3 linked regions of the Caballeronia sp. LZ062 genome follow. The protein of the gene in region 1 interacts with the protein of each later gene in a pairwise test. Links are inferred from orthologs where the notes say so. Each region holds a gene or a part of one and is shown on either strand. Other genes may lie near its edges. The genes, in order: ssb, P9239_RS18525 and recO.

Region 1 (10,140 bases):
GTGCTGAACGGAAGCAAGACGGTGGTGTTCCGCTAGACGCCGCTTTACGCTGGACGAAAAGAAGCCCGCCGATCTTCGGATCGAGCGGGCTTTGCTTTTGCTTCGCGGGCGGCGGTCAGACAAGCCGCAGATAAATCAACTCACGCTTGATGTACGCGTAGAAAATCGGCGCGGCGATGACGCCCGGCAGACCGAACGCGGCTTCCATCGCGAGCATGGCAAGCAGCAGTTCCCACGCACGCGCCTCGATCTGTCCGCCGATTATCCGCGCGTTCAGGAAGTATTCGAGCTTGTGAATGACGATGAGAAAGGCGAGCGACGCGACCGCCGTGCCGAACGACACCGAGAACGAGATCGCCACGATGATGGTGTTCGAGATCAGATTGCCGACGACGGGCAAGAGGCCGAGGATAAACGTGATCAACACGAGCGTCTTGGAGAGCGGCAGCCGCTCGTGAAAGAGCGGCAGCGCGACGAGAAGATAAAGCGCGGTGAACGCGGCGTTGATCGCCGAAATCTTGATCTGCGCGAACACGATGCGGCGGAAGGCGTCGGCAAAACGCGAGACGCGCGTGACGAGCGCCGTCGAAAGCGGCAGCCGATGCGTCTGCTTCGGCGCGCCCACCGCGATGATCGCTCCGATGATCATGCCGATCAGAATGTGCCCGAAGCCGCGCGCCATGTCCCGGCCGCCTTCCTGCAGTTGCTCGGAGTGTTTGCGCATGAGTTCGGCGGCGCGTTCCTTCATCTGTCCGGCGTCGACCGGCAGATAATTCGCGATCCAGTCCGGCACGCTCAGCCGCGCGTGCGACGTGACGCTCACCAATTGGTCCAGTAGCCGCTGGAGGCTCGGGACGTCGTGCTCGAAATGCTCGATCGTCGCGATGGTGAGGCCGGTCAGCGCGCCGATGATGATGGCCGAGATCAGCACGACCGCAATCAGGCGCGCGCCCTTGCTCATCACGTGCCGCTCGATGACGGGCGCGATCATGTGGACGAGCTGGAACACGAGCATGCCCGCTAGCAGTGCGCCGAGCAGCTTCAGATGCAGCACGAGGAACATGGCGAGAAACGCCGCGATATAACTGCCGATCTCCACGGCGGGAAGTTTCGGCAGGCTCATGTCGCTCGTCAGCCTGACGGGGCGCGCGGGCAAGTCCCGTACGCGTCGCTCCTCGTTGGCCGCTTCGTTGCGCTTCGCCATGACTGCGTTTCCTTTTCGCTGCTGCCTACCACGGTTGTTCTTGCCGCCGGGCCGCGCCGGACCGATTCGGGCCGATCCGGGCGTCAGGCCGCCGACTTCGGACGCTGCAGCAGCGGCGCCAGATAGCGCCCGGTGAAGCTCGCCTTCGACTTCGCGACCTGCTCCGGCGTCCCCTGCGCGATGATCTGCCCGCCGCCCGCGCCGCCTTCCGGACCGAGGTCGATGACCCAGTCGGCGGTTTTGATCACGTCGAGATTATGCTCGATGATGACGACCGTGTTGCCCTGATCGCGCAGCCGGTGAATCACTTCGAGCAAGAGCGCGATGTCGTGGAAGTGCAGGCCGGTCGTCGGTTCGTCGAGGATATACAGCGTCCGACCGGTATCGCGCTTGCTCAGTTCCAGCGAAAGCTTCACGCGCTGCGCTTCGCCGCCCGAAAGCGTGGTCGCCGACTGGCCAAGGCGGATGTAGCCGAGGCCCACTTCGAGCAGCGTCTTCAGCTTGCGCGCGACGACCGGCACCGCCTTGAAGAACTCGTGCGCGGCTTCCACCGTGAGGTCGAGCACTTCGCTGATGTTCTTGCCTTTGTACTGGATGTCGAGCGTCTCGCGGTTGTAGCGCTTGCCGTGGCACACGTCGCAGGGCACGTAGACGTCCGGCAGAAAGTGCATTTCCACCTTCAGCACGCCGTCGCCCTGACACGCTTCGCAGCGTCCGCCCTTCACGTTGAACGAGAAGCGGCCCGCTTCGTATCCGCGCTCCTTCGCGGCCGGCACGCCCGCGAAGAGTTCGCGAATGGGCGTGAAAAGGCCGGTATAAGTCGCCGGATTCGAGCGCGGCGTGCGGCCGATCGGCGATTGATCGACGGCGATCACCTTGTCGAAGTGCTCCAGCCCTTCGATGGATTCGTATGGCGCCGGCTCCGTGGAAGAGCCATACAAGTGCTGCGCGACCGCGTGCTGGAGCGTGTCGTTGATGAGCGTCGACTTCCCCGAGCCGGAAACGCCGGTCACGCAGGTCAACAAGCCGACCGGAAGATCGAGCGTGACGTGCTTCAGATTATTGCCGTGCGCTTCGACGATGCGCAGCCGCCGCTCGTCCGGCGCGTTGCGCTTTTCCGGATAGCTGATGGTGCGCTTGCCGGACAAATATTGTCCCGTGATGGAGTTCGGGTCTTTCTGCACCTGAAGCGGCGTGCCCTCTGCGACGATCACGCCGCCGTGCTCGCCCGCGCCCGGTCCCATGTCGACCACGTAATCGGCCATGCGGATCATGTCCTCGTCGTGCTCGACGACGATCACCGAATTGCCGATATCCCGCAGATGCTTGAGCGTGTCGATCAGACGGTCGTTGTCGCGCTGATGCAAGCCGATGGACGGCTCGTCCAGCACGTACATCACGCCCGTGAGTCCCGAGCCGATCTGGGACGCGAGCCGGATGCGCTGCGCCTCGCCGCCGGAGAGCGTCTCCGCGCTGCGCTCGAGCGACAGGTAATCCAGCCCGACGTTATTCAGGAACGACAGCCGCGCGACGATTTCCTTGATGACTTTGTCGGCGATTTCGCCCTTCGCGCCGTCCAGACGCAGCGTCTGGAAATAGCCGAGCGTGTCGCGCAGCGGCCAGCCGCTCACTTCGTAGATGCCGCGTGCGTGATCGCCCGAGCCCACTTTCACGAAGCGCGCCTCGCGCCGCAGACGCGTGCCTTCGCACGCCGGGCACGGCTGATTGTTCTGGTATTTCGCCAGTTCTTCGCGCACGGCGGTCGAATCCGTCTCGCGGTAGCGCCGCTCCAGATTCGGGATGATGCCTTCGAACGCATGCTCGCGCACCGAAGCGCGGCCGCGCTCGTTGATGTACGAAAACGGAATGGCCTGCTTGCCCGAGCCGTAGAGCAGCGTCTTGCGCACTTTCTCGGGCAGTTCCTCGAACGGCGCGTCGGTGTCGAATTCGTAGAACGCGGCGAGGCTTTGCAGCATCTGGAAATAGAACTGGTTGCGCCGGTCCCAGCCCTTGACCGCGCCCGCCGCCAGCGACAGCGACGGATGCGCGACCACGCGCTTCGGATCGAAGAACGTGATCTGGCCGAGTCCGTCGCATTCGGGGCACGCGCCCATCGGATTGTTGAACGAGAAAAGACGCGGCTCGAGTTCCTGCAGCGAGTACGAGCAAATCGGGCACGCGAACTTCGAGCTGAAGAGCTTCTCGTGGTCCGTGTCCATTTCAAGCGCGATGGCGCGGCCGTCGGCGAGGCGCAGCGCCGTCTCGAACGATTCCGCGAGACGCTGCTTCATGTCCGGGCGCACTTTGAGGCGGTCGATCACCACGTCGATCGTGTGCTTGTCGTTCTTCTTGAGCTTCGGCAGCGAATCGACTTCATAGATTTTCGCGACGCCTTCGTTCGCCGTGCCGCCGCCCGAGCGAATCCGAAAGCGGATAAAGCCCTGCGCCTGCATTTCCTCGAATAATTCGACATGCTCGCCTTTGCGGTCCGCGACCACGGGCGCGAGAATCATCAGCTTCGTTTCTTCCGGCAGTGCGAGCGCGGCGTCCACCATTTGCGAGACGCTTTGCGCTTCCAGCGGAATCAGATGATCGGGGCAATACGGCGTGCCGACGCGCGCATATAAGAGACGCAGATAATCGTGTATTTCCGTGACTGTGCCGACCGTCGAACGCGGATTATGCGACGTGGCTTTCTGCTCGATGGAAATGGCGGGCGACAGACCTTCAATCAGATCGACGTCCGGCTTTTCCATTAGCTGTAGAAATTGCCGCGCGTAGGCCGAGAGACTTTCCACATAACGGCGCTGGCCTTCGGCGTAAAGCGTATCGAACGCGAGCGACGACTTGCCCGACCCGGACAACCCCGTGATCACGATCAGCTTGTGACGCGGCAAGTCGAGATTGACGTTCTTCAGATTGTGGGTGCGAGCCCCACGAATACGAATTTCTTCCACGAGTTTGTTCCGGCGACGAGCGGGGAATGAGGGGGGCCAAACCTGCTACTATAACGACTTTTGCAGGGCGCGGCGCCCGCGCACCCTGTGCCGCGGACGAGCCCAGAACGCTTGCCGCGGGCCTTGCGGCGGTCGTGCCGGCGCAGCGGGCAGCGGCCATGCGCGCCGAGTCGTCCGCTGCATATGGTGCCGTTCCGGGCAAGAACAAGGCGGCCGCCTGATGTCGCAACAGGCCGGGCCAGACGCGACCCTCATTCATTCCCCGTCTCTGATGTCCAATCCGTCTGCCACGTCCGCACGTCTCTCCGCGCCGGAACTGCGCGCGACTGTGTCGCTCGCTGCCATCTTCGCGCTGCGCATGCTCGGTCTCTTCATGATCATGCCGGTGTTCTCCATCTACGCGAGAACGATTCCCGGCGGCGACAACGTCCTGCTCGTCGGCATTGCGCTGGGCGCTTACGGCGTCACGCAGTCGATGCTCTATATCTTCTACGGCTGGATCTCCGACAAGCTCGGGCGCAAGCCGGTCATCGCGTTCGGGCTGCTGGTGTTCGCGCTCGGCAGCTTCGTCGCGGCAGTCGGGCATTCCATGGCGTGGATCATCGCCGGGCGCGTGATTCAGGGCATGGGCGCGGTGTCGTCGGCGGTGATCGCGTTCATCGCGGATCTCACGCACGAGGAAAACCGCACGAAGGCCATGGCGATGGTGGGCGGCAGCATCGGCGTGTCCTTCGCGGTGGCGATCGTCGGCGCGCCGGTACTCTTTCACTGGGTCGGCATGAGCGGGCTTTTCACGGTGATCGGCGTGCTGTCGATCGTCGCGGTCGGCGTGGTGCTCTGGATCGTCCCCGATCCGCCGACGCGCCCGGTGCACGTCAAAGCGCCATTCAGCGAAGTGCTGCATAACGTCGAGCTGCTGCGCCTGAACTTCGGCGTGCTCGTCCTGCACGCGACGCAGACGGCGCTCTTTCTGGTCGTCCCGCGCATTCTGGAAGCGGGCGGACTGCCGGTGGCGTCGCACTGGAAGATCTACCTGCCGGTCATGGGGCTCGCTTTCGTCATGATGGTGCCGGCGATCATCGCGGCCGAGAAGCGCGGCAAGATGAAGGCCGTCATGCTCGGCGCAATCGGGCTTATCCTGTTCGGACAGTTGTTATTGGGCGCGGCTCCCCATACGCTATGGTCCGTGGCCGCGATTCTGTTCGTGTACTTCCTCGGCTTCAACGTGCTGGAGGCGTCGCAGCCGTCGCTCGTGTCCAAGCTGGCTCCGGGCACGCGAAAGGGCGCGGCAGCAGGCGTCTACAACACGACGCAGTCCATCGGCCTCGCCTTGGGCGGTGTCGTCGGCGGCTGGCTGTTGAAGCTGGACGGACCGAGCGCGGTCTTCTTTTCGTGCTCGGCGCTCGTGCTGGCGTGGCTTGTCGTGGCAATGTGGATGAAGCCGCCGCCGCGCAAAGCCGGGCGTGCGGCCTGAGAAACATATTTAATCGTTCAAATTGAATCAGACGTGCTGTTTTGGCTTCGGTTAAATACGACGCCCGCGCGAACAGCGCCGCACGGCTGACAGTAGGCAAAGAATCAACCGGAGAAATCATGGCATCTGTCAACAAGGTCATTCTCGTAGGCAATCTGGGCGCGGACCCGGAAACGCGCTACCTTCCGAGCGGCGACGCCGTGGCCAACATTCGTCTCGCGACGACCGACCGCTACAAGGACAAGGCGTCCGGCGAGATGAAGGAACTCACCGAATGGCATCGTGTCGCGTTCTTCGGGCGGCTTGCGGAAATCGTCAACGAATACTTGAAGAAGGGCTCGTCGGTGTACATCGAGGGCCGCATCCGCACGCGCAAATGGACCGACCAGCAGGGACAGGAACGCTATTCGACCGAAATCGTCGCTGACCAGATGCAAATGCTGGGCGGCCGAGGCGGTGCGGGCGGCGGCGACGATGGCGGCTACAGCCGCAGCGCTCCGATGGAACGTTCCGGCGGCGGTGGCCGGGCACCTTCGAGTTCGGGCGGCGGGCGCGCAGGCGGCTCCGGCGCGGGCGGCGGCGGGAGCCGTCCGAGCGCGCCTGCGGGCGGCGGTTTCGACGACATGGACGACGATATTCCGTTCTGATACGCGTCTATTCGCGCTCGGATTGGCGAAACGGGTCTCCTGCCTTTGGCAGGAGACCCGTTTTTGTTTGCTGTGTCGCTAATCGAAGCGTGCGCATTGCCTTCTAATTTCTTCCACCTGATAAAGCCCGCAGTCAATTAGCTGTCATCTGTCATATATTCAGATGCAGCGTAATCGGACTAATCCGATGGTTTCGAATCGGCGCACATTCTATTTTGATGAAAACTATTTTGAAATGCTGAGAGAGCAGTGCATGCGTTTTGTCATGTAACTGGGCAAACGCTAATTCGAGAAAAAAGCGCCAAGTCGAATCTGTCTGCTTCGGCGCGCGTTCCGCTGCCTGAACGCGTGATGGCGTGAATTCGCGCGCGAATCAAACGGCGTCTCAAAGTCGAAAGCGCCGAAAGGCATCATCTATAGAAATCCCTATAACCGGAGGCCTCTTGGTGCTTCGTGTAGTGTTGGCCGACGACCATCCGTTCGTAGTCCTTGGAATGAAGGCGCTTTGCAACGCAGACGATGGTCTGCGCGTCGTCGGCGAAGCCAGAAATGCAAGTACGTTGCTCACCGAGCTTCGAAGAGCGCAGTGCGACGTGCTCGTCACCGATTTTGCGATGCCCGAGCCGGGGCGCGAGGCACAGGACGGACTTTGCCTCGTCCGCAAGGTGAGGCAGGATTGGCCGGACATCGGCATCGTCGTGCTGACCAGCGTCAGCAATGTCGCTATCCTCCGCTCCATCTTGAACGCCGGCGCCATGGGCCTCGTCGACAAAGCGGAACCCATCGAACTGGTACCGACTGCCGTCAAACATGCGAGTGTGGGCCGCCGTTACGTGAGTGCGTCGTTTCGCGCGGCGCTCGCCGCCGCCGGCGCCGAGAACCAATCTTCGCCGGATGCACCGCGGCTCTCGCCAAGAGAAATAGAGGTCGTGCGGTTATTTGCAAGAGGCCGGTCGATTACCGAGATCGCGAAAGAATTGCAGCGCGACGTGCGTACGATTAGCCGGCAGAAACGCGATGCAATGAACAAGCTCGGCGTTAAGAACGATCCCGGTCTCTTCGCTTTTGTGCGCGCACGCGGACTATGCTGATTTGCGTAGCACCGCATTTCCATTTCGGATGCATCTTATGTCTTTTGGGGGGGTAGTGCCGGATGCTTATATTCGGGATCAGGTCTGCAAGTCAGATCGCATAACTTAGGGTTTGTGTCGATGGAATTCGGGAATGGTAGCGAGGTCTTCTCGCGTGTGAAGCGGATAAGGTTGGCGATAGCGGACGACCATCCGCTCGTCATTCTGGCAATCGAGCGGCTTGCGGCGAACTTCCCGAATGTGGAAGTTGTCAGCCGGAGCGCGAATTCAACTCAGTTGGATGAGTCGCTGGGACGCGGAGAATGCGATGTCGCTCTCGTCGATTTTTATATGCCGGGCGGCCGATATGGCGACGGCATACAGCTCATTCAGCACATAACGCATTGTTATCCGGGTGTTCGCATTATCGTGCTGTCGCGCAATGATAACGCGCTACTTGTCAGGCAAGCCCTCGACGCCGGCGCGCATGCGTTCCTGAGCAAGGAAGACCGTTTGGATCTGGTGTACGTTGCCATCGTATCGGCCATTGCCAACGAAACGTACCTCGGGCCCGCGGTTCGCCGGACCATGGCAGTGGCGAATGTCGAGAGCCGCGCCCGCTTTATCCGACAGCGCCTGACTACGCGAGAACTGGAAGTCATCGAGCGTTATGCGCGCGGCGCGAATGTGACCGAAATCGCGAAAGAACTCGAGCGCAGCGTAAAGACCATCAGCGCGCAGAAATGCGCAGCAATGCGCAAGCTGGATTTATCGACAGACGCTGATCTTTACCGATTCATTGCCGACAGCGATTTGATCTGACTTCACGCAGTAATCGCGAAATAGAAATGCGAGCGCGGGAAGGGGCAATACGTAGCTCGCCAGCGAATCAATAAAAACGATGAGAGAAAAGACACCGCTGAGGGCCATCGTCGCGGACGACCATCCCGCAGTCGTCAAGGGAATCAAGAACTTCCTGGAGCGGGACGGCGCAATACGGGTAGTCGCCACTGCGCGAGACACATTGGAGTTGGCCGAAGCGGTCGACTCCGTGCCGTGCGACTACATCTTCGCCGATATCGGCATGCAAGGCATCGACGGCGAAAACAATTCCATCGCATTTCTCAAGCGCTTTCTGTGGCAAAAAGCGCGGCCCCGGGTCATCGTCGTCACCATGATGTCGCACGGTCGCATGTTGGCGGGTCTCGTTCAGTTGGGAATTGACGGCATCGTCGACAAGCGCGATTCGCTCGAATGCCTGTTGGAAGCCGTATCCACCACGCTGGAAGGCGGCTGTTTTCTTTCACCATCCGTGAGTGAAACCATGCAACGCCTTCCCGGTACGGCGCCGGCGCTCGCCGGTGTCCTCAGCAAGCGGGAGTGGGAAGTCTTTCGGCTTTACGCGAGCGGCCTTCTCGTGCACGAGATCGCCAAGCGTTTCGGCCGAAGCAGCAAGACCATCGCTACCCAAAAGCGCAGCGGGATGCGCAAGCTCGGTCTCGAGTCGGAGGGCGAACTCGTCGAGTACCTTCGGCAAGTCGGGCTCGTCTGAGCACGCTGCACTGCACTTTTCGGAGCGTCATAAGAAGTATTTCGGACGCCTCTGATTTTCCTCTCTTGCACGCACGATCAGACTCTTAGGTCGGTCATCGAAATCCCTCGGTGCATCGGCGTCATGGGGCCGCGCATAAGAACGCGCATCTTCTCGGAGAGTCGAATTGAGATCGTTGCTCGCACGTTGCTGGGTCGTCGTCAGCCTCCTTCTGTCGCCGCTTTGCCATGCGGCCAGTTCGGCGGTGTCGCGGCCGGCCAGCGAGCCGGAGGCGCTCTGCGGGATCAGCGCGCTCCGTTTGCTGCCCGTGCTGATCGGCGTTGGGGCGGTTCTCGTGGTGACGCTGCGGGCCTTCATCCTCCTGCAGCGCGAGATGAATCGACGCATCCAGACCGAGCAGCGTCTCGCGACCCAGTTGAGCTTCCAGCAAACGATGATGGAAGTCGTCCCGTATCCGCTCGTTGCGAAGGACATGGACAACCGCTACATTGCGGTGAACCGCGCGTTCGAAAGTGCGCTCGGCGTGCGGCGCGAGGACGTCATCGGACGCACCAGTATTGAAGCGGGCGCATGGGGCGAGGTGTATAGCCGATTGATGAACGAGATCTCTGCGGCCACGCTGCAGTCAGGCCAGGGACAGGAAGTCGAGGCCGAATTCGTCGATAAACGCGGGCGTCCGCGCTACGGGCTATTCTGGACCGGCGCCTTTTCGGCGTCGAACGGCGAGCGCGTGGGCGTCGTCGGCACGATGATCGACATCACCGACATTCGCGACGCCGAACTGCGCGCGCGCCAGACCGAGCAGCGCCTCCACGACGTGACGCGATCCTTGCCCGCGGTGGTCTTTCAGTTGCGCCGCACGACGGGCGGCAGATACAGCCTGCCGTATATCGACGGCGACACGAGACAGTTGCTCGGCCTCGATCTCGCGGCGCTGGCGGCTGACCCGACCACCATCCTGCGCCACGTCGATGCCGAAGATAGCGGGCGGCTGTTCGAGGAAATCGAAGCGTCGTCGCGCACGCTCGAGCCGGTGCACACTGAATTTCGCGCCACGGTGAAAGGCGTCGCCCGCTGGATACGCGCCGATCTTGTCGCGCATCGCGAAGACGACGGCTCAGTCGTCTGGAGCGGCTATTGGGCCGATGCCAGCGTCGAACACGCGCGTGCCGAGGAACTTGCGCGAGCAAGAGACGCAGCGGAGGCCGCATCGCGCGCCAAAGACGATTTCCTCGC
Region 2 (10,330 bases), 420 kb from region 1 along the record:
GCTCGACAAGCGCACGTCTACGGTTGGCCGCATTCAGCCGCATCTGGAGGTGAAAATCGTCGATCCGTTGGGCAACATCGTGCCTGTCGGGGAGACGGGCGAACTTTGTACGCGTGGGTATTCGGTAATGAAGGGCTATTGGGGCGAAGAGGCGAAGACGCGCGAGGCGATAGTCGATGGCTGGATGCATACCGGTGATCTCGCGACACTCGACGCCGAAGGTTATTGCAATATCGTCGGGCGATTGAAGGACATGCTGATTCGTGGCGGCGAGAATATCTATCCGCGCGAGATCGAGGAGTTTCTGTTCCGCCATCCGAAAGTCCAATCAGTACAGATTTTCGGCGTCCCGGACCCGAAATACGGAGAAGAAGTGTGCGCGTGGATCGTCGTGCGTCCCGGCGAGCAGGCGACCGAGGAGGAAATCCGTTCGTTTTGCGAAGGGCAGATTGCGCACTACAAGATTCCGCGCTATATCCGCTTCGTTGACGAGTTGCCAATGACCGTGACCGGCAAGGTGCAGAAGTTCATCATGCGCGCGCGAATGGTCGACGAACTGAAGCTGGCCGAAGCGAAGACCGCCTGAGCCTCGGCGCTGGACGGAGAACCAAAGACAAAGGGAGCGCGCCGCGCTCCCTTCTGTCATGGGCAACCATACGCCGAAACAATACGACAAACGCTCGGTCCGAACCGTCACGCAAACGTTTGTCGAGACGAAAAAAAAGCGGGCCTGGAGCCCGCTAAAAACCACACGCTACGGGGTTAGCGCGAGGAGACCAACTGTGGGATGGTTCGATTTCGCTTGCTCAATCGAACAACGATCCCAACACGGATGCCCCTGTAACAGAGCTTCGATCTATTCCGACCATCGACATACGTTGCAACTTCTCAACGCAATCGAAACCACCCGTGTTGAAACCGTTTGAACAGATTGTGGGCGAATTGATTGACGATGGCCGTAACAAAGTGTTTCAGGTTGTAACCCATCGCTCATCCTTTCACGCTAAACATTCTCCCGCAAAATGCGCCGCAAGTGCCCAATTATTGCGGAATATCCACGTCATTCATTCGTTTTTCAACCGGCCGGTGCAGAATGCGATTTAAACCGCGACGCTCATAAGCATGTTTCGTCCGAAAAATAGTACGCCTGGACGAATGAAATCGATTTTTCCTCGCAGTTTCAAAGCTCAGTGCATACTTAAAACACTTTATAGGAGACATGCATGACCATCGATGCTGCTTTGCTTCAGTATTACCGCGCCGTCGCGGAAGCGTTCCCGGCGCTCGGGTCCGCTGCCGACGCGCGCGCCGTCCGTGAGCGGTTCAAAGCGGTCGCTCGGGCATACGCGCGCGAGCGCGCCGCCGACGTCGCCGTCGAGGACATTGACGTTTCTTTACAAAATCGAACCCTCGCCGCGCGCATCTACCGACCAGAGACGGCCAGCGGACCGCTGCCTTTGCTCGTCTACTTTCACGGCGGCGGCTGGGTGGTCGGTGATATCGAGACGCACGACGGCCTCGTCGCCCAGATGGCGCGTGACGCCCAATGTGCAATCGCGAGCGTCGATTACCGGCTGGCGCCCGAGCATCCGTTTCCGGCTCCCTGCGACGACGCCCTCGACGCGCTGCTCTGGTTCGCGGAACACCGGTCGCGGCTCGGCTTTGCAACCGATCGGCTGGGCGTCGGCGGCGACAGTGCGGGCGCACATCTGGCGGTCGTCGCGGCGCGTGGGGCGAATCAGCGTGTCGCCGGCCTCGTCAATCTGCAACTGCTGTTGTACCCGGTGATGCGCCGGCAATTCGAGAGTGCGAGTTGCCTTGCCAATGCCAACGGCCCCGGTCTCACCAATGACGAAATGCGCTGGTATTGGACGCAGTTTCTCTCAGGAACGGCGCCGGACGAGCACGACGTCCGCGCGTTCCCGCTCGCCGAACCCTACGAGCGCACGCCGGCGCGTGCATTGATCGTCGCGGCGGCCTACGACCCGCTTTACGACGACGCCTTCGAACTCCAGCGCTTCCTCGAAGCCAACGGCGGCCGGACGGAGATGATCGACGCGAACAACATGACGCACGGCTTCGGCCGCCTGCACGCGCAGTCGGAGGCGGCGCTCAACTGGTTGCGCCGCATCGGCGCGCGCGCGGGCGAACTGCTGCGCGCGGAACGCTGACGCGTCACTTCAGCCACTTGTCGACCACCGCCTGAAACTCGCCGGTCGATCGCGCGAGATGCAGCCACTGATCGACATACTGCTGCCACGCGACGTCCCCGCGCGGCAGCAGATACGCCTTCTCGCCGAACTGGAACGGCTTGTCGGGATGCACCGAGCAAAGGCCGGGATTCAGCTTCTGCTGTAGCAGCGTCTCCGACGCATCCGTGACCATGACATCGGCGCGACCGTCGAGTATTTGCTTGAAGATCGTCACGTTGTCGGGATACTCGATCAGCTGCGAGTGCGCGAAGAACTGCTTCGCGAAACGTTCGTTGGTGCCGCCGGGATTGACGATAGTCCGCACGGTCGGCTGATCGATCTGCGCGACGGTCTGGTACTTGTCGACGTCGGCGCAGCGCACGATCGGCGTCTTGCCGTCTTCCATGTACGGCGCGGTGAAGAACGCGCGCTTTTGCCGGTCGAGCGTCGTCGAGACGCCGCCCACCGCGATATCGCATTTTGCGATGAAGTCGTTCATCAGGTTCGACCACGACGTCTTCACGTACTCCGGCTTCGCGCCGAGCGACTTCGCCAGATTGTCGGCGAGATCGATGTCGATGCCCTCGAACTGACCGTCCGGCCGCAAGAACGAATACGGCTTGTAGTCGCCGGTCGTGCAGACGCGTAGCGTGTGCCGCGCGAGAATCTCGTCGAGCCGCGAGGCTGGCGCGGGCGCTTGCACGACGCTGCCGCCCTGCACCGTCTGACCGTAAGCGACACCGGAATTGACACCGAAAGTGACAAGCGGCCACGCGAGCGCGCAGGCGGCGAGACGGAAGGACACGCGTTTCATCGATGCTCCTGGTTCTAGTTGTGATGGGCCGCGACGACGCCGGCGGCCATCGATGATAACGAGCGTGCGCGCGTCTGAGAATCATCTCGAAAAGGCCGCGACGCGCGCCCATTTGCCGCCGCGCTGCCGCGAAAACGGGCAGCCGGTCCGGTAGAATGGACGATTCTTCAGGCTTCGGCACCGAGCGACGTGGCACACACCCTTCTCAACGACACCTTTCTGCGTGCGCTGCTGCGCCAGCCGACCGAATACACCCCGATCTGGCTGATGCGTCAGGCTGGTCGTTATCTGCCCGAATACAACGCGACGCGTGCGCGCGCCGGCAGTTTCCTCGGCCTCGCGAAGAACCCGAATTTCGCCACCGAAGTCACGCTGCAACCGCTCGAACGCTATCCGCTCGACGCCGCCATTCTCTTTTCCGACATCCTCACGGTGCCCGACGCCATGGGCCTCGGCCTGAACTTCGTGCAGGGCGAAGGTCCGCGTTTCGAGCGCACCGTGCGCACGGAAGACGACGTGAAGCGTCTTGCGGTGCCGGACATCGACAGCACGCTGCGCTACGTGACCGACGCCGTGAGTCAGATCCGCCGCGCGCTTACCGACGCGCAAGGCCGCCAGAAGGTGCCGCTCATCGGCTTTTCCGGCAGCCCGTGGACGCTCGCGTGCTATATGGTCGAAGGCGGCGGCTCGGACGATCATCGGACGGTGAAGGCGATGGCGTATGCGCGGCCCGACCTGATGCATCGCATCCTTGACGTCAACGCGCAAGCCGTCACGGCGTACCTCAATGCGCAGATCGAGGCGGGCGCGCAGGCCGTGATGATTTTCGATACCTGGGGCGGGGCGCTCGCCGACGGCGCGTATCAACGCTTCTCGCTCGACTACATCGCGAAGGTGGTCGCAGGCCTCAAGCGCGAACACGACGGGGCGCGCGTGCCGGTCATCACGTTCACGAAGGGCGGCGGGCTGTGGCTCGAAGAGATTGCTGCGACGGGTGTCGATGCCGTCGGTCTCGACTGGACGGTGAACCTTGGCGCGGCGCGCGAGCGCGTGAGAGGGCGCGTCGCGCTGCAAGGGAACATCGATCCGAGCGTGCTTTTCGCCCCGCCCGAAGCGATTCGTGCAGAAGCGCGCGGCGTTCTAGACAGCTTCGGGAATTTTCCGGGCCACGTGTTCAATCTCGGGCACGGCATCTCGCAATTCACGCCGCCGGAGCACGTTGCAGAACTGGTGGACGAGGTTCACCGGCACAGCCGCGCCATGCGCGCGTCGGCCTTCCGCCGCTAGCTCGCCATGTTGCAGTGCACCAGACGTTGCACGGCGCCCGTCTGCGTTGGTCGAGCGGGTTAGGCGAATCGCCCGCCCTTTGCGGCGCTCCGAGATGTCAAGACGACTTATGCACATTTTGTTCGTTGCATCGCGCCATCAGACATATCGACGCACATAGCCCATAAAGCGTGGCTATTCTTGACGTAAGTCGCTGATTCTAAACAACTTAAAAGAGTCTTGTCCGATATGTGGGCAAACGCACATAAGCGATCCGTGACATTGTTTGCGGCGGCCCGCGCCCGACTTCTCAACAAAGTTATCCACAGGGCTGTGGAAAGCGGCGGAAAACTAAAAATAATCGGCAACTTATCGGCGACTTTGACGTTTTACTTTAACTGTCGCCGCAAAGGGCTTGCACTGCCGTGGCGCGCCCGAATCGCGGGCTTCCACAGGCGCTTTGCACAATGACGGACGTGTTCGTGCGCGTCGCCGTCGACCAACCCATGCCTGTGCTGTTCGACTATCGCTACGCGCTGCCGAGCGAACCGCTGGTCGGCGCGCTCGTGGAAGTACCGTTCGGCAGGCGCGATGTCGTCGGGCTGATCTGCGAAGTCACCTCGACCACGGACGTGCCGCCGAACAAACTGCGCGACGTGACGCGCATCTGCCGCGAATGTCCGCCGCTATCCGCGCAATGGATCGCGCTCGCGCATTTCGCGGCGGATTACTATCAGCGCGGTCTTGGCGAAGTCGCGCTGCCGGCTCTTCCGCAAGCCCTGCGCGATGCGTCGCGCTGGGACAGGCTGCTTGCCGTCGACGAGCGTTTCCGGCTTCTGCCGGCTGGCCGCGACGCCCTTCCAGACGCGCTCCCCGCGCGCGCCCACGCGCTGCGCCGTCTGGTCGAAGCGCTCGCGGCGCAGGAATTGTTGAGCCTGTCCGACGCCCGCGCGCTGCATCCGAAGGCTTCGGCTACGTTCGAAGACTGGCTCGCGCGCGGCTGGATCGAGCGCGCGACGCCAGGCGACGAACGCACGCTGTCCGACGCGCCGCCGTCGCCGACCGGCACGGCGCCGCTTCCCCAACTCACCGAAGAGCAACGCTACGCCGTCGATGCCATCGCGGGCGCGCAGAGTTTTGCGCCGTTCCTGCTGCACGGCGTCACCGGCAGCGGCAAGACCGAGGTCTATCTTCACGCGCTGGCGGCGCTGCTCGCGGCGCAGCCGGACGCACAAGCGCTCGTCCTCGTCCCGGAAATCAATCTCACGCCGCAGTTCGAGGCCGCGTTCCGTCAGCGGTTCGCCGCGCTCGCGCCGGATTCCATCGTCACGATGCACAGCGGGCTGGCCGAAGGCGAGCGCGCGCGCAACTGGCTTGCGGCGCACAGGGGCAGCGCGCGCATCGTCCTCGGCACGCGTCTCGCCATCCTCGCGTCGATGCCCGGCCTCGCGATCATCGTCGTCGACGAGGAACACGATCCCGCCTACAAGCAGCAGGAAGGCTTGCGCTATTCGGCGCGCGATCTGGCGGTATATCGCGCGAAGCAGCTCGAGATTCCCGTCGTGCTCGGTTCGGCGACGCCGTCGCTCGAGACCTGGTGGCAGGCAGAGCAGGGCCGCTACACGCGCCTCACGCTGACACGGCGCGCCGTGGCCGACGCGGTGCTGCCGACAGTGCGATTGATCGATCTGGAGGAAGAGCACCGGCGCGGCCGGGCGTCGGTCGAAGGGCTGTCGGGGCCGCTCATCGCGGCGTTGAAATCGCGGCTGGAGCGCGGCGAGCAAAGTCTCGTGTTCTTGAATCGACGCGGCTACGCGCCGATCCTCTCCTGCGACGCCTGCGGCTGGGTCGCGGGCTGCCCGCGTTGCAGCGCATATGCGGTGCTGCATAAGCCCGAACGCGCGCTGCGGTGTCACCACTGCGGCTGGGAATCGCGCATTCCGAAGTCGTGCCCGGATTGCGGCAATGTCGATATCGCGCCGATGGGCCGTGGCACGCAGCGCGTCGAGGAGACGCTCGCGAGCGTGGTGCCGGGCGCGCGGGTGCTGCGTATCGACGCCGACAGCACGCGCCGCAAGGGCAGCGCGCAGGCGCTGTTTTCGGACGTCCACGCGGGCGAGGTCGATATTCTCGTCGGCACGCAGATGATCGCGAAAGGACACGATTTCCGGCGCGTGACGCTCGTCGGCGTGCTGAACGCGGACACGGCGCTTTTCTCGCACGACTTCCGCGCGAGCGAGCGGCTCTTCGCGCAGCTGACACAGGTCAGCGGCCGCGCCGGCCGCGCTGGGCTGCCCGGCGAAGTGCTGATTCAAACGCGCTATCCGCGTCACGCGCTCTATCTCGCGCTATCGCGGCAAGACTACGTGGGATTCGCGAACGCCACGCTTGCCGAGCGACGCGACGCGCGCCTGCCGCCCTTCGTGTATCAGGCGATGCTGCGCGCCGAAGGCCGCACGCTCGAAGCCGCGATCGCGTTCCTCGAAGAAGCCGCCGCCGCGTTCGCGCCGTTGCCCGGCGCGGACCGCGTGACCGTCTACGATCCCGTGCCGCTGACCATCGTGAAAGTGTTCAACGTCCACCGCGCGCAACTGCTGCTGGAAAGCGGCTCCCGCGCCGCGCTGCAATCGGCGCTGCGGGCGTGGCAGCCGGTGCTGCGCGCGCTGAAAGGCGTGCTGCGCTGGAACGTGGAAGTGGACCCGCTCGACGTCTGATCGCGGCGGCCTAGCCCGCCGTTCGTCACACTTTCGCGCGCGAGGCCTCCGCGCCCGCGCGAACCGGCGTCGCCTCGTCGCGCGTGTCGTCGACATGATGCGTACGCGACGACGCGCCCCGCACGAACAGCACCACGCAAAGCGCGAACATTGCCCAAACCCCGACCACCACCATCCACGTGCTCATGTTGTCGTTCCCCGTAGCTGCTTTTGTAGCGCCGGACGGCGCGCATCGCTTTATATCGGCAGCGGCGGTGCATTTACTTAGGGGTTGTCCCAAAAATCTTGAGTTAGGGAAACTACTAGGCGATTTCCGCCATCGGACAAAGATAGGCAAAACGGCGGAAAAGCCTGCCGCGTAAGGGATTGAGCGCGGTGCAACCGTCTCGAAAATGTCGGTTGCACCTTTTAAATCAGCGGGGTACGATTCGCCAACTTTTAGGTCCCTGGCCGGGTAGGCACGACCGGCAAACGAAGGAAATATGGCGAGCACAACCCTTGGCGTCAAAGTCGACGATTTGCTGCGGTCCCGGCTGAAAGACGCCGCCACGCGGCTCGAACGCACCCCGCACTGGCTCATCAAGCAGGCGATCTTCGCGTATCTGGAGCGTATCGAGCACGGCCAACTTCCGCCGGAACTGTCGGGCGTGAACGGCACGTCGGAAATGAGCGATGCCGCGACCGTCGAAGGCGACGAAGACGGCGCGCCGCATCCGTTCCTCGAATTCGCGCAGAATGTGCAACCGCAATCCGTGCTGCGCGCGGCGATCACGGCGGCGTATCGCCGTCCGGAGCCGGAGTGCGTGCCGTTTCTGATCGGTCAGGCGCGACTGCCGGCCACCGTCGCCGCCGACACCGAAAAGCTGGCGACGAAGCTCGTCGAGACGCTGCGAGCGAAGAGCAAGGGCGGCGGCGTCGAAGGTCTGATTCACGAATTCTCGCTTTCGAGTCAGGAAGGCGTCGCGCTGATGTGTCTCGCCGAGGCGCTCTTGCGCATTCCCGACCGCGCCACGCGCGACGCGCTGATCCGCGACAAGATCAGCAAGGGCGACTGGCGTTCGCATATGGGCCAGGCGCCGTCGTTGTTCGTCAACGCCGCGACGTGGGGCCTGATGATCACCGGCAAGCTCGTGACGACGAATAGCGAAGCAGGTCTCTCGTCGGCGCTCACGCGCATGATCGGCAAGGGCGGCGAGCCGCTGATCCGCAAGGGCGTCGACATGGCGATGCGCCTGATGGGCGAGCAGTTCGTCACCGGCGAGACCATCTCCGAAGCGCTCGCGAACAGCCGCAAGTTCGAAGCGCGCGGTTTCCGCTACTCCTACGACATGCTCGGCGAAGCCGCGACGACGGAAGAAGACGCGCAGCGCTATTACGCGTCCTACGAGCAGGCCATTCACGCGATCGGCAAGGCGGCGGGCGGGCGCGGCATCTACGAAGGCCCGGGCATTTCGATCAAGCTGTCCGCGCTGCACCCGCGTTACTCGCGTTCGCAGCAAGAGCGCACGATGAGCGAACTGCTGCCGCGCGTGCGCGCGCTGGCGCAACTCGCGCGCCGCTATGACATCGGCCTGAACATCGACGCCGAGGAAGCCGACCGTCTCGAGCTGTCGCTCGATCTGCTCGAAGCGCTGTGCTTCGATCCCGAACTCGCGGGCTGGAACGGCATCGGCTTCGTGGTGCAGGCGTATCAGAAGCGCTGCCCGTTCGTCATCGACTATCTGGTGGATCTCGCGCGCCGCAGCCGTCATCGTTTGATGATTCGTCTCGTCAAGGGCGCGTATTGGGATACCGAAATCAAGCGCGCGCAAGTGGACGGCCTCGAAGGCTACCCGGTCTACACGCGCAAGATTTATACGGACATCTCGTATCTCGCCTGCGCGAAGAAGCTGCTCGGCGCGCCGGACGCGGTCTATCCGCAATTCGCGACGCACAACGCTTACACGCTCTCGGCCATCTATCACCTCGCGGGACAGAACTACTATCCCGGCCAGTACGAGTTCCAGTGCCTGCATGGCATGGGCGAGCCGCTGTACGAAGAAGTCACCGGCCGCGACAAGCTCAACCGTCCGTGCCGCGTCTACGCGCCGGTCGGCACGCACGAAACGCTGCTCGCGTATCTGGTGCGGCGTCTTCTGGAGAACGGCGCGAATACGTCGTTCGTGAACCGCATCGCGGACGAATCGGTTCCGGTGAAGGATCTCGTGCGCGATCCTATCGACGAAGCGCAAGCCATCACGCCGCTCGGTGCGCCGCACGCGAAGATTCCGCTGCCGCGTCAGCTGTACGGCAACGAGCGCCTCAATTCGATGGGCCTCGACCTGTCGAACGAGCATCGGCTGGCGTCGCTGTCGTCGGCGCTGCTCGCGAGCGCGAATCATCCGTGGCAGGCCGTGCCGATGCTCGAACGCGACGATCCGCACAACGGCGTCGCGCGCGAGATCCGCAATCCGGCGGATCATCGCGATGTGGTCGGCACCGTGGTGGAAGCGTCGCCGCAACAGGTGAGCGCCGCGCTCGCGAACGCGGTGGCCGCCGCGCCGATCTGGCAGGCGACGCCCGTGGAAGACCGCGCCGATTGCCTCTCGCGCGCTGCCGACCTGCTCGAAGCGCAGATGCATACGCTGATGGGCCTCGTCGTGCGCGAAGCGGGCAAGTCGCTGCCGAATGCGATCGCCGAAATTCGCGAAGCCGTCGATTTCCTGCGCTACTACGCGTCGCAGATTCGCGCGGAGTTCTCGAACGACACGCATCGCCCGCTCGGTCCGGTGGTGTGCATCAGCCCGTGGAATTTCCCGCTGGCCATCTTTATGGGTCAGGTCGCGGCCGCGCTCGCGGCGGGCAATCCGGTGCTCGCGAAGCCTGCCGAGCAGACGCCGCTGATCGCCGCGCAAGCCGTGCGCATTCTGCGCGAAGCCGGCGTGCCGGCGGGCGCGGTGCAACTGCTGCCGGGCGATGGCGAAACCGTGGGCGCCGCGCTCGTCGCCGATGCACGCACGCGCGCCGTGATGTTCACCGGCTCGACGGAAGTCGCGCGCCTCATCAACAAGACGCTGTCTGAGCGCCTCGATTCGGACGGCCGCCCGATCCCGCTGATCGCGGAAACCGGCGGCCAGAACGCGATGATCGTCGATTCGTCCGCGCTCGCGGAACAGGTCGTCGCGGACGTGATGCAGTCTTCGTTCGATTCGGCCGGTCAACGCTGCTCGGCGCTGCGCGTTCTCTGTCTGCAGGACGATGTCGCGGACCGCACGCTCGACATGCTGACCGGCGCGATGAAGCAGCTCGCCGTGGGCAACCCGGATCGCCTGTCGGTGGATGTCGGTCCCGTGATCGACGCCGAC
Region 3 (10,315 bases), 1.6 Mb from region 1 along the record:
ACGATCACCGGCTTGCCGCTCGGTTCGTTGAGCGTCTGCAGCGCGCGCCAGGTCATCGGCCAGCGCATGCCGAGTCCGATGGCCTTCGAGAACGCTTCCTTCGCGGAAAAGCGCGTGGCGAGAAACGCGAGCCCGCGCACTTCCGAGCGCGCGCGCCGTGCGTGATAGATGCGCAGTTCGTCCGGGCCGAGCACTTTCTCGGCAAAGCGCCCGTTGGTGCGCTCCATGACGCCCGCGACGCGGCTTACTTGCACGAGGTCCGTGCCGATTCCGTAGATCGCCATGGCCGCGCTCAGCGCTTCGATTGCGCGGCGAGACGCGAAGCGACCATGATCGCCTTCATCTCGCGCACCGCGTTGTCCCAGCCAGCGAAAATCGCGTGCGCGACGATCGCATGTCCGATGTTCAACTCGACGATGCCATCGAGCGCGGCGATCGGCTGCACGTTGGTGTAATGCAGGCCGTGGCCCGCGTTCACTTTCAGCCCGAGCGAATTGCCGAACTCGACGCTTCTCGCGACGCGCTCGAATTCGCGCTGCTGCTCGGCTTCGTCGTGCGCTTCGGCATAGCGCCCCGTATGCAGTTCGATGACCGGCGCGCCCGCTTCCTTCGCCGCGCGGATCTGCGTTTCGTCAGGGTCGATGAAAAGCGACACGCGGCTGCCCGCGCCCGCGAGCTGCGCGCACGCGGCCTTCACGGCGTCGAACTGGCCCGCAACGTCGAGGCCGCCTTCCGTCGTCAATTCCTGACGCTTTTCCGGCACGAGGCAGACATCATGCGGCTCGATCTCGCACGCGATGTCGAGCATTTCGCGCGTCACGGCGCATTCCAGATTCATGCGCGTCTTGAGAAGCGGACGCAGCGTTCGAACGTCGGCATCGACGATATGACGGCGATCTTCGCGCAGATGCAGCGTGATGGCGTCCGCGCCCGCTTCTTCGGCGGCGAGCGCGGCGCGAATGGGATCGGGATACGACGTGCCGCGTGCGTTGCGCAGCGTGGCGACGTGATCGATGTTCACGCCGAGATCGATCACGCTCGCGGGCGATGAAAGAAAGAAGCTCATAGGTTTTGCAGGTCGATCAGAATCTGACGGGTGGCGAGCGGCGCGCCGCCCAGATGATAGTTGAGCAGAAAGCGCATCAAAGTCTTACTCTGCGTGCCGGTCTGCGGGCTGCTGTAGTCATCGCGCTCCATGTCGATCAGCGTCTGCCCCGCGATGACCGGCCATTGCGCAGGGAGATCGTCGGAGGCTTCGCGCACGCCGCGCTCGGGATCGAAGGTATAGCGGCCTTCGGGCAGCACGGCCTCACGCGTCACGGTGTGCGTGAGCGCCATCGCGTAGCCGGTTTCGCGCAACAGCACGCGCTCGAAGGAACGCAACACCTGCACGGCGGGCTCGTCGTGCGCGAGCCGCGACAGCGTCAGCACATAGTGATTGAAAAGCGCGGGATGCGGGTCCTCGCGCGCGCAGAACTTGACGAGCAACTCGTTGACATAGAAGCCGCACAGGAGCGCGTCGCCGCGCAGCGGCAGCATGCCGCCGACCCATTCGGCGGTGGTCAGCGTGCGGACTTCGCCTTTGCCGGTCCACGAAAGGCCGAGCGGCTGGAAGGTTTGCAGCACGCCGCGCAGCGCGGAATGCGGCCGCTTCGCGCCCTTCGCGACGAGCGCAATGCGCCCGTGATCGCGCGAGAACACGTCGATGATGAGACTCGTCTCGCGATACGGATAGCTGTGCAGCACGAAGCCCGGCTGCTCGCTGACGCGAAAGTCGGAGCGCGGGCGCGGGCGCGGGCGTTGCGCGTTCGTGCCGGCGGCAGCCGACGACGATGCCCGCCGCCGTTTCGGCGCGGGGCGCTCGCTCGCGCCGGAATCGTCCTCGGGACGATCGTCGGCGGGCGGGGTCATCCACGCGTCGTTCGAGCCGGCGTCCATGAGCGTCGTCCCGACCTCACTCGTAGCCGTAAGCGCGCAGGCCTGCTTCGTTGTCGGCCCAGCCGCTTTTCACTTTGACGAAGGTCTCGAGATACACGGGACCGTCGAAAAGCTTTTCCATGTCGAGCCGCGCCTCGGTGCTGATCTGCTTCAGCTTCGCACCCTTCTGGCCGATGATCATCGCCTTGTGGCCGTCGCGCTCCACGAGAATGGTCGCGAACACGCGGCGCAGGCGCCCTTCGGTTTCGAACTTGTCGATAAGCACGGTGCTCGTGTAGGGCAACTCGTCGCCGGTCCAGCGGAACACTTTCTCGCGCAGGATTTCCGCCGCGAGAAAGCGTTCGCTACGGTCGGTCAGATCGTCCTCGCCGTAGATCGGCTCGCCTTCCGGCAGATACGGCTTGACGACGGACATGAGCCGCTTGATGTCGTCCGGATTCTTGGCCGAGAGCGGCACGATTTCGCGGAAGTCGCGCCGCGCGGACATCTGCTGCATGAACGGAAAAAGCGAATCCTTGTCGCCGACGCGGTCGAGTTTGTTCGCGATCAGAAGCGTCGGCGTGCCGGCCGGAATCAGATCGAGCACTTTCTCGTCGTCGGGGCCGAAGCGGCCGGCTTCGATCACGAACAGGATCGCATCCACCGAAGTCAGCGTGGACGTCACCGCGCGATTCAGCGAACGGTTGAGCGCGCCGCTGTGGCGCGTCTGGAAGCCGGGCGTGTCGACGAAGATGTACTGCGCGTCGTCGAACGTGTTGATGCCGGTGATGCGATGGCGCGTCGTCTGCGCCTTGCGCGACGTAATGCTCACCTTCTGGCCGACGAGCGCGTTAATGAGCGTCGATTTGCCGACGTTGGGCCGGCCCACGATTGCGACCATGCCGCAGCGGAAACCGGAAGATGTGGGAGCGTTCATAGTGGTGTGCGGCGAAGGTTCGTTGAGCGCGATGTTGCGATGGCGCGATGGCGCATGGGCGGCTGAATGCGCGTCAGTGGCCGGCGTCGGCGGCGCGCACGACGCGGCTGGCCGGGGCGTCGTCGCTGGCGGTGCTGCGCGCGTCGTCGGTGGGCGGCGCGCTGTCGGCGCTGGCATCCGGCGTTTGCGCCGCTTCGCTCTTCACCGCCTTCTCCGGGCGATGGATGACGTGCCGCTCGGGCTTCTCGGCGGCTGCATACGACGCAGCGGACGGCTCGACGTGCGTTGCGCGGATGACGGCAAGCGGCGCCGCAGGCGTTTGCTCGGCGGACGCATTCGCATCGGCGGAATGGTTGCGCTGACGATCGCGCTCGCGGCGCTCCGGCGAGCGCAAGTCGAGCGCGGCCTGCACGCCGGTGACGCCCGGCACGACTTCGACGTGCGCGAGCTTGGCGGCGCGCGCGCCCTTGCGCTTCGGCTTCACGCCGAGCGTGGGCGCCGCGGCCATGACTTCATCGAGCGCCTTCTTGGCCGCCGCCTGTTCCGCCGCGCGGCGGCTCGCGCCGGAGCCGGACACTTTCACATCGAGCTTGGGCACCGAGCATTCGACTTCGAATTGCTGATTGTGCGCGGCGCCGTGCGTCGCGACCACCGTATAAGTCGGCAACGCGATCTTGTGACCCTGCAGATATTCCTGAAGCAGCGTCTTCGCGTCCTTGCCGATGGTGCGCGGATCGATGTGATCCAGCACCGGCGTATAGAGACGTTTGATGACGGCGAACGCGGCGTCGAAGCCGCCGTCGAGAAAGATCGCGCCGAAGATGGCTTCGAGCGTGTCCGCCAGAATCGACGGACGCCGGAAGCCGCCGCTGCGTAATTCGCCCTCGCCCAGACGCAGGCCTTCGGACACGTTGAGCGCCTGCGCGATTTCGTAAAGCGATTGCTGTTTGACGAGATTCGCCCGCACGCGCGAGAGATCGCCTTCGTCGAGCTTGCTGAATCGTTGGAACAAAAGCGCCGCCACCACGCAATTGAGAACGGAGTCGCCGAGGAATTCGAGCCGTTCGTTGTGCGTGGCGCTGTGACTGCGGTGGGTCATCGCCTGGCGCAGCAATTCCGCATTGCGAAATTCGTACTGCAGCCGGCTTTCCAACGGAGAAGATGGCATGGACAGAGTATAACGCGCCCGCGCAGGCGGCCGATTCCGCCCGGCGAGCCGGGAAAACGCGTGGCGAGACGGTCTTAGCCGCGCTTCTTCACGCCATTTCGAAGCAGCGCCGACGCGTGCGCGACGGCACCGCGATGAATCACTCGAACGAGCCGATGCGCTTCAGGTTGCTGAAGTTCATCCAGATGAAGAACGCGCGGCCGACGATGTTGTTATCCGGCACGAAGCCCCAGTAGCGGCTGTCGGCGCTGTTGTCGCGGTTGTCGCCCATCATGAAGTAATGGCCCGGCGGCACCTTGCAGGTCACGCCTTGCGCGTTGTAGACGCAGTTGTCGCGATACGGAAAGTCGTCCGCGCCGACGACGAACGGCGGCACTTGCGGATTGTTCAGGATGGCGTTCTTGCGGCCGTTGAGATCTTCGACGAATTGCTTTGCGTAGCCGATGCGCTCGTCGTCGAAGTAGTCCGGCTGCGGCGTTTCCGGCACCGGCTTGCCGTTGATCGTGAGCTGCTTGTTTTCGTACGCGACGGTATCGCCCGGCAGGCCGATTACGCGCTTGATGTAGTCGACCGATTCGTCTTTCGGATAGCGGAACACGACGACATCGCCGCGCGTGAGTGGCTTGCCTTGCGTCAGCTTCGTGTTGCTGATCGGCAGGCGCAGACCGTACTCGTATTTGTTCACAAGAATGAAGTCGCCGACGAGCAGCGTCGGCACCATCGACCCGGACGGAATCTTGAACGGCTCGATGATGAACGAGCGCACGACGAACACCGCGAGAATCACCGGGAAGAAGCTGGCCGTGTATTCGAGCCACCACGGCTGGCGCAGCGCCTCGTTGCGCAGGCGCGCGCGCGTCTGATCGGCGTTTTCATCGGCGAAACGCTCGCCGACGCGTTCCTGCTGGCGGTCGAACTCGGCGACCGCCGCGTCCGCGGCGCGCCGGCGCTGCTTAACGAACACCAGTTTGTCCAGCACCCATGCAATGCCCGTCACCACGACGAGGATCAAGAGAATCAATGCGAAATTCATCAATCGCTTCCAGTTGTTATCGTCGGTTGTTGTTCTGCGCCTGCCAGCGCGCGAACGTCACTCGTCCACGCGCAGGATGGCGAGGAAAGCCTCTTGCGGAATTTCGACCGAGCCGACCTGCTTCATGCGCTTCTTGCCCGCCTTCTGCTTTTCGAGCAGCTTCTTCTTACGCGTGATGTCGCCGCCATAGCACTTCGCCAGCACGTTCTTGCGCAGCGCCTTGATGTTCTCGCGAGCGATGATGTTCGAGCCGATGGTCGCCTGAATCGCCACGTCGTACATCTGGCGCGGGATCAGTTCGCGCATCTTTGACGCCACTTCGCGGCCGCGGCTCTGGCTCTGCGAGCGGTGGACGATGACGGATAGCGCGTCGACCTTGTCGCCGTTGATCAGCATGTCGACCTTCACGACATCCGCCGCGCGGTATTCCTTGAACTCGTAGTCCATCGACGCATAGCCGCGCGAGGTCGACTTCAGGCGGTCGAAGAAATCCAGCACGATTTCCGCCATCGGGATTTCGTAGGTCAACTGCACCTGACGGCCGTGATACTGCATGTTGATCTGCTGGCCGCGCTTGTTCGTGCAGAGCGTGATGACGGAGCCGACATACTCCTGCGGCATATACAGATTCACCGTGACGATCGGCTCGCGCACTTCCTCGATCTTCGAAGGCTCCGGCATCTTCGCGGGATTCTCGACCGAGATCGTGGTGCCGTCGCGCTGGACGACCTCATAAATCACCGTCGGCGCGGTGGTGATGAGGTCCATGTCGAATTCGCGCTCCAGCCGTTCCTGCACGATCTCCATGTGCAGGAGGCCGAGGAAGCCGCAGCGGAAACCGAAGCCCAACGCCTGCGACACTTCCGGCTCGAATTGCAGCGACGCATCGTTCAGCTTGAGTTTCTCGAGCGATTCGCGAAGCGCGTCGTATTGATTCGCTTCGACCGGATAAAGCCCCGCGAAAACCTGCGGCTTCACTTCCTTGAAGCCCGGCAGCGGCTCGGCGGCCGGACGATTCGCAACCGTCACCGTGTCGCCGACCTTCGCGGCCGTCAGTTCCTTGATGCCCGCGATGACGAAGCCGACTTGCCCCGCCGACAATTGCGAGAGGTTCGTCGACTTCGGCGCGAATACGCCCAGATGCTCGACCGGATACTGCGCGCCGGTCGCCATCATCTTGATCTTGTCCTTCGGCTTGAGCGTGCCGTTGAAAATGCGCACGAGCATCACGACGCCGACGTAGTTGTCGAACCACGAGTCGATAATGAGCGCCTGCAGCGGCGCGTCGGGATCGCCCTTCGGCGGCGGCACTTTCGCGATCAGCGATTCCAGCACGTCTTCCACGCCGAGGCCGGTCTTCGCGCTGCAATGCACGGCGTCCGTCGCGTCGATGCCGATCACGTCTTCGATCTCGGCGATCGCGTTTTCCGGATTCGCAGCCGGCAAGTCGATCTTGTTCAGCACCGGCACGACTTCGACGCCCAGTTCGATGGCCGTATAGCAATTCGCAACGGTCTGGGCCTCGACGCCCTGACTGGCATCGACGACGAGCAGCGCGCCCTCGCAAGCGGAAAGCGAACGGCTGACTTCGTACGAGAAGTCGACATGTCCGGGGGTATCGATCAGATTGAGGTTGTAGACCTGGCCGTCGCGCGCCTTGTAGGTGAGCGCCGCTGTTTGCGCCTTGATCGTGATGCCGCGCTCGCGTTCCAAGTCCATCGAATCGAGCACCTGCGCTTCCATCTCACGATCGGACAGGCCGCCGCACAACTGGATGATGCGGTCCGCCAGCGTGGACTTGCCGTGATCGATGTGCGCAATGATCGAGAAGTTACGAATATGATTCATTCAGTGCCGATCAAGCGAAAAAGGCGCGCCCTCACACATGCGGAGCACGCCTTGAAAAATTGGGGGAAAACTTCTGCATTTTAGCCGAAAAGGGGGTGCACAGGCGTTTTCGGCGTGCGGCGGTTTCAAGCGCGCCGCGCCGAGAGCGCCGAATGGACGGCTTGCGCGTCCAGCCGGTGCTCACACAACTCAAGGCCGTCCAGCATCAGCACCGGCACACGCTCGTTGTAGCGCGCTTCCAGGAGTGGATCTTCGTCGATGTCGATCCACTCGATCGCCGCGTTGAAGCGTTGGGCAATCGGCTCAAGCTCGGCGCGCATGTCCTCACAGAGATGGCACCACGCGCGGCCGTAGAGAACGAACCGCGCGCCTTCGTGCCTCGTCATTGCGGCGTCACTTCTGCGCCGGCACGCGCGGGCGCACTGGCACGAACTGCGTGTTGTCGCCACGGCGCACGAGAATCGCGACCATCTTGCTCGCGTCCAGACCTTGCGCGACCGATTCGAACTGCTTTGCGCTCGTGATGTCCGTGTCGCCGATCCGCATGATGATGTCGCCCTTCTGGAAGCCCGCGCGAGCCGCCGGCCCTTCAACCGCATCCACCTGCACGCCGCTCGTGAGCTTGAGCGCCTTCTTCTGGTCGGCCGGAATGTCGCTCACCGCGAGGCCGAGCGAATTGCTCGCGCGCTCCTTCGGCTGCGGCGCGCGGCGCTGCTCGGTCTTCGCGACCTTATCCGGCTGCATTTCCGCGATGGTGATCGGCAGATCGCGCGACTGGCCCTTGCGCCAGATCGTGATCGTCGCTTTCATGCCCGGCTTGCTGTCGCCGACCATGCGCGGCAGGTCGGTCGCCGTATCCACGTTCGCGCCGTTGAACTTGAGGATGATGTCGCCCGGCTGGATGCCCGCCTTGTCGGCCGGACCGCCCGCCTCGACGCTGCTGACGAGCGCGCCCTGCGCCTTCGGCAAGCCGAGCGAATCGGCCACGTCCTTCGTCACTTCGCCGATGGCGACGGCAATACGGCCGCGCGTGACCTTGCCCGTCGTCTTCAGCTGATCCGCGACGCGCATCGCCTCGTCGATCGGAATGGCAAACGAAATGCCCATGAAACCGCCGGTGCGGCTGTAGATCTGCGAATTGATGCCGATGACCTCGCCCGCCATGTTGATGAGCGGACCGCCCGAATTGCCAGGATTCACCGCGACGTCGGTCTGGATGAACGGCAGGTAATCGCCCGTGTCGCGGCCCTTCGCGCTGACGATGCCGGCCGTCACCGTGTTGTCGAGGCCGAACGGCGAGCCGATGGCGAGCACCCATTCGCCGACCCGCACCTTGTTCGAATCGCCGATGGTGATGGCCGGCAGATTCGACGCGCTGATCTTAACGACCGCGACGTCCGTGCGCTCGTCCACGCCGACGAGCCGCGCCTTGAACTCGCGCTTGTCCGTGAGCGTGACGTAGATGGTGTCCGCGTCGTCGACGACGTGTGCGTTGGTCATCACGTAGCCGTCCGTCGACAGGATGAAGCCCGAGCCGACGCCGCTGCTCTGCTCCGAGTTGTCCTGACTGTCGTCGGGCGGAATGCTGCGGCTGCCGCCTTTGCCCTGATCGCCTCCGCTGCCGCCACCGCCGTTACCGCCGCCACCCCCGCCACCGTTACCGCGCGGCGAGCCCGGCTGCCCCGGCATCGGGATGCCGAAGAAGCGCCGGAAGAACTCGGACATGTCGCCTTCGTCGAGGCCCGGCGGTAAGCCGCGCATCTCGCCCGACGAACCGACGCGCGACGTCGTGCGGATGTTCACGACCGAAGGCCCGACTTTGTCGACGAGCGACGTGAAGTCCGGCAGGTTCACCGTGGGCGCTGCCGCCGCCGTATGCGAAATGAACGGCAGGCACACGGCGAGCGCCGCGGCCGCGATGAACTTGCGCAGCGAGTAGTTGCTCATGGATGGAAGGCCGAGGGATCGATTACTTGGAAGGCTTGTATTCTATGGTAGAAGCAAATTGCCGCAACGTGGCTTGCGGCACTTCACCCAGCAAAGTAATCCAGAAATCGCCGCGACGCTTCACGAGCACATGCGTGGCGCCGCTGTTGCCCGCGCCTTCCTTGCGGGAGTTCTTCTCGACCGGTTCGACGAACACCGAAATGGCGGCGAGGCCGTCAGAGAACACCGCCTGATCGACCGGAATCGGCGGCTGGCCCTGCTCGCTCGACGCCATTGGCCGGCGAAGTTGCCGAATCAGCTTGAAGCCGGGAATGGATGGCTTGATCTGCCAGCCCTGAGCCTGCAGGTCGACCGGCTGCACGGGCGGGCGCACGATGTTCCACCCCGCTGTGGCGCGCATGCCGTTTGCAATCGACGCCTTGTCGATTGCACCGCCGATACGCACCTGCGAGAACGAAAGTTGTTCGAGGACCTGGCCGTCCGGATCGAGCGTCTGGGCGCGCAGCAGCAATCCGGTCTTCGCGTCCGACCAGAGTTTGTAGGCGAAACGATAGGAATCTTTCGGGTCGAGTTCCACCACCTGACTCTCGATGCCCGCGACGCGGTCGTTTCCGAGCAGCTTCGGCTCGTACACCGCCAGTACCTGATCGCCGCTCGTGGCGAGCAGCGAAGGGAACGAGTCCTTGCTCTGCCGATGCTCCATCACGAGCAGATGCCGCTCCGGCACGAACGTGAGCATGTCGTCGTCGTGGCGCAGCATTCGGCGCGGCGCGCCGTCGAGACTTTCGACCGATTCGTAATCGCCGTCGCCGTGCGTGGCGACGTGCGTGATACGCGACGACTGCACCGTCGCGCCCCGCTGATATAAAAACGTGCCCTCGTAATTCTGCTGCTGGGCCGCTTCCTGAATGCGGTTGAGCAGGTTGGCGGCGGTCTTGCGATCCGGCGCGTTGCCGCTGTCAGCGAAAGAAGCCGATGCCGCGCACAACAACGCGGCTGCGCAAACCATCAATGCCGGCAGCCGCCCCCAATATCTAGTTTTATTCAACCGCACACCTGCCTTCAGTTATTGGCTCTGCGTTGTCACCGCGGCGCGAATCAGTGGCATGGCGCCGGGCATCGCAGGCTGCTGCGAGAACTGCTGATGCGCTTCCAGGTATTGATCGAGGTTCGCGTCACGGATGATGTTGGCTTCGACAACCGGCGCGGCGGTGGTCGCCGCCGGCATGGATGCGAGCGCGACGCGTTGCACCGAATCCGGCTGGGCGACGCTCGCGACTTGCGCGCCCGAGTGGAAACCGACGCCCTGCAACTGCGGCACGACGATCCACGTGAGGGTGGCCGCTGCGGCCGCCACCGCGAACGCCGGAACCACGCGCCGGCGCAGCATGCCGCCGCGCGCCTTCTGCGCCGAAGCCGATGCCGCAGGCGCCAGAACGTGCGCTTCGGCCTCGAAGCGCGCCGC

The links.
Region 2: the proteins of ssb (region 1) and P9239_RS18525 interact in binary tests that used the Escherichia coli proteins (3 or more experiments, as listed by UniProt). The link is inferred for Caballeronia sp. LZ062 from one-to-one orthologs.
Region 3: the proteins of ssb (region 1) and recO interact in binary tests that used the Escherichia coli proteins (3 or more experiments, as listed by UniProt). The link is inferred for Caballeronia sp. LZ062 from one-to-one orthologs.

The regions. Positions count from the first base shown.
Region 1 is NZ_JARTWB010000002.1:2,241,404-2,251,543, reverse strand. What follows is about bases 4,779-7,518. They hold ssb (single-stranded DNA-binding protein), read left to right. Parts: upstream 4,779-5,754; coding sequence 5,755-6,282; downstream 6,283-7,518. Other genes in these bases: P9239_RS16465 (response regulator transcription factor), read left to right, coding at 7,494-7,518; P9239_RS16470 (response regulator transcription factor), read left to right, coding at 6,729-7,373; P9239_RS16480 (MFS transporter), read left to right, coding at 4,779-5,635. Outside these bases: purU (formyltetrahydrofolate deformylase), read left to right, coding at 1-36; P9239_RS16490 (hypothetical protein), read right to left, coding at 116-1,204; excinuclease ABC subunit UvrA, read right to left, coding at 1,288-4,161; more of P9239_RS16480, read left to right, coding at 4,433-4,778; more of P9239_RS16465, read left to right, coding at 7,519-8,174; P9239_RS16460 (response regulator transcription factor), read left to right, coding at 8,254-8,904; P9239_RS16455 (ATP-binding protein), read left to right, coding at 9,071-10,140. UniProt on the Escherichia coli protein: Plays an important role in DNA replication, recombination and repair. Binds to ssDNA and to an array of partner proteins to recruit them to their sites of action during DNA metabolism. Acts as a sliding platform that migrates on DNA via reptation.
Region 2 is NZ_JARTWB010000002.1:2,664,437-2,674,766, forward strand. What follows is about bases 4,433-7,362. They hold P9239_RS18525 (primosomal protein N'), read left to right. Parts: upstream 4,433-4,739; coding sequence 4,740-6,986; downstream 6,987-7,362. Other genes in these bases: P9239_RS18530 (hypothetical protein), read right to left, coding at 7,012-7,173. Outside these bases: P9239_RS18505 (AMP-binding protein), read left to right, coding at 1-586; P9239_RS18510 (alpha/beta hydrolase), read left to right, coding at 1,224-2,171; P9239_RS18515 (transporter substrate-binding domain-containing protein), read right to left, coding at 2,176-3,006; hemE (uroporphyrinogen decarboxylase), read left to right, coding at 3,196-4,293; putA (trifunctional transcriptional regulator/proline dehydrogenase/L-glutamate gamma-semialdehyde dehydrogenase), read left to right, coding at 7,469-10,330.
Region 3 is NZ_JARTWB010000002.1:598,332-608,646, reverse strand. What follows is about bases 1-2,915. They hold recO (DNA repair protein RecO), read right to left. Parts: upstream 1,939-2,915; coding sequence 1,063-1,938; downstream 1-1,062. Other genes in these bases: era (GTPase Era), read right to left, coding at 1,955-2,854; pdxJ (pyridoxine 5'-phosphate synthase), read right to left, coding at 293-1,066; acpS (holo-ACP synthase), read right to left, coding at 1-284. Also shown: rnc (ribonuclease III), read right to left, coding at 2,928-4,022; lepB (signal peptidase I), read right to left, coding at 4,162-5,055; lepA (translation elongation factor 4), read right to left, coding at 5,113-6,903; P9239_RS08850 (glutaredoxin family protein), read right to left, coding at 7,029-7,289; P9239_RS08845 (DegQ family serine endoprotease), read right to left, coding at 7,297-8,850; P9239_RS08840 (MucB/RseB C-terminal domain-containing protein), read right to left, coding at 8,873-9,859; P9239_RS08835 (RseA family anti-sigma factor), read right to left, coding at 9,917-10,315. UniProt on the Escherichia coli protein: Involved in DNA repair and RecF pathway recombination.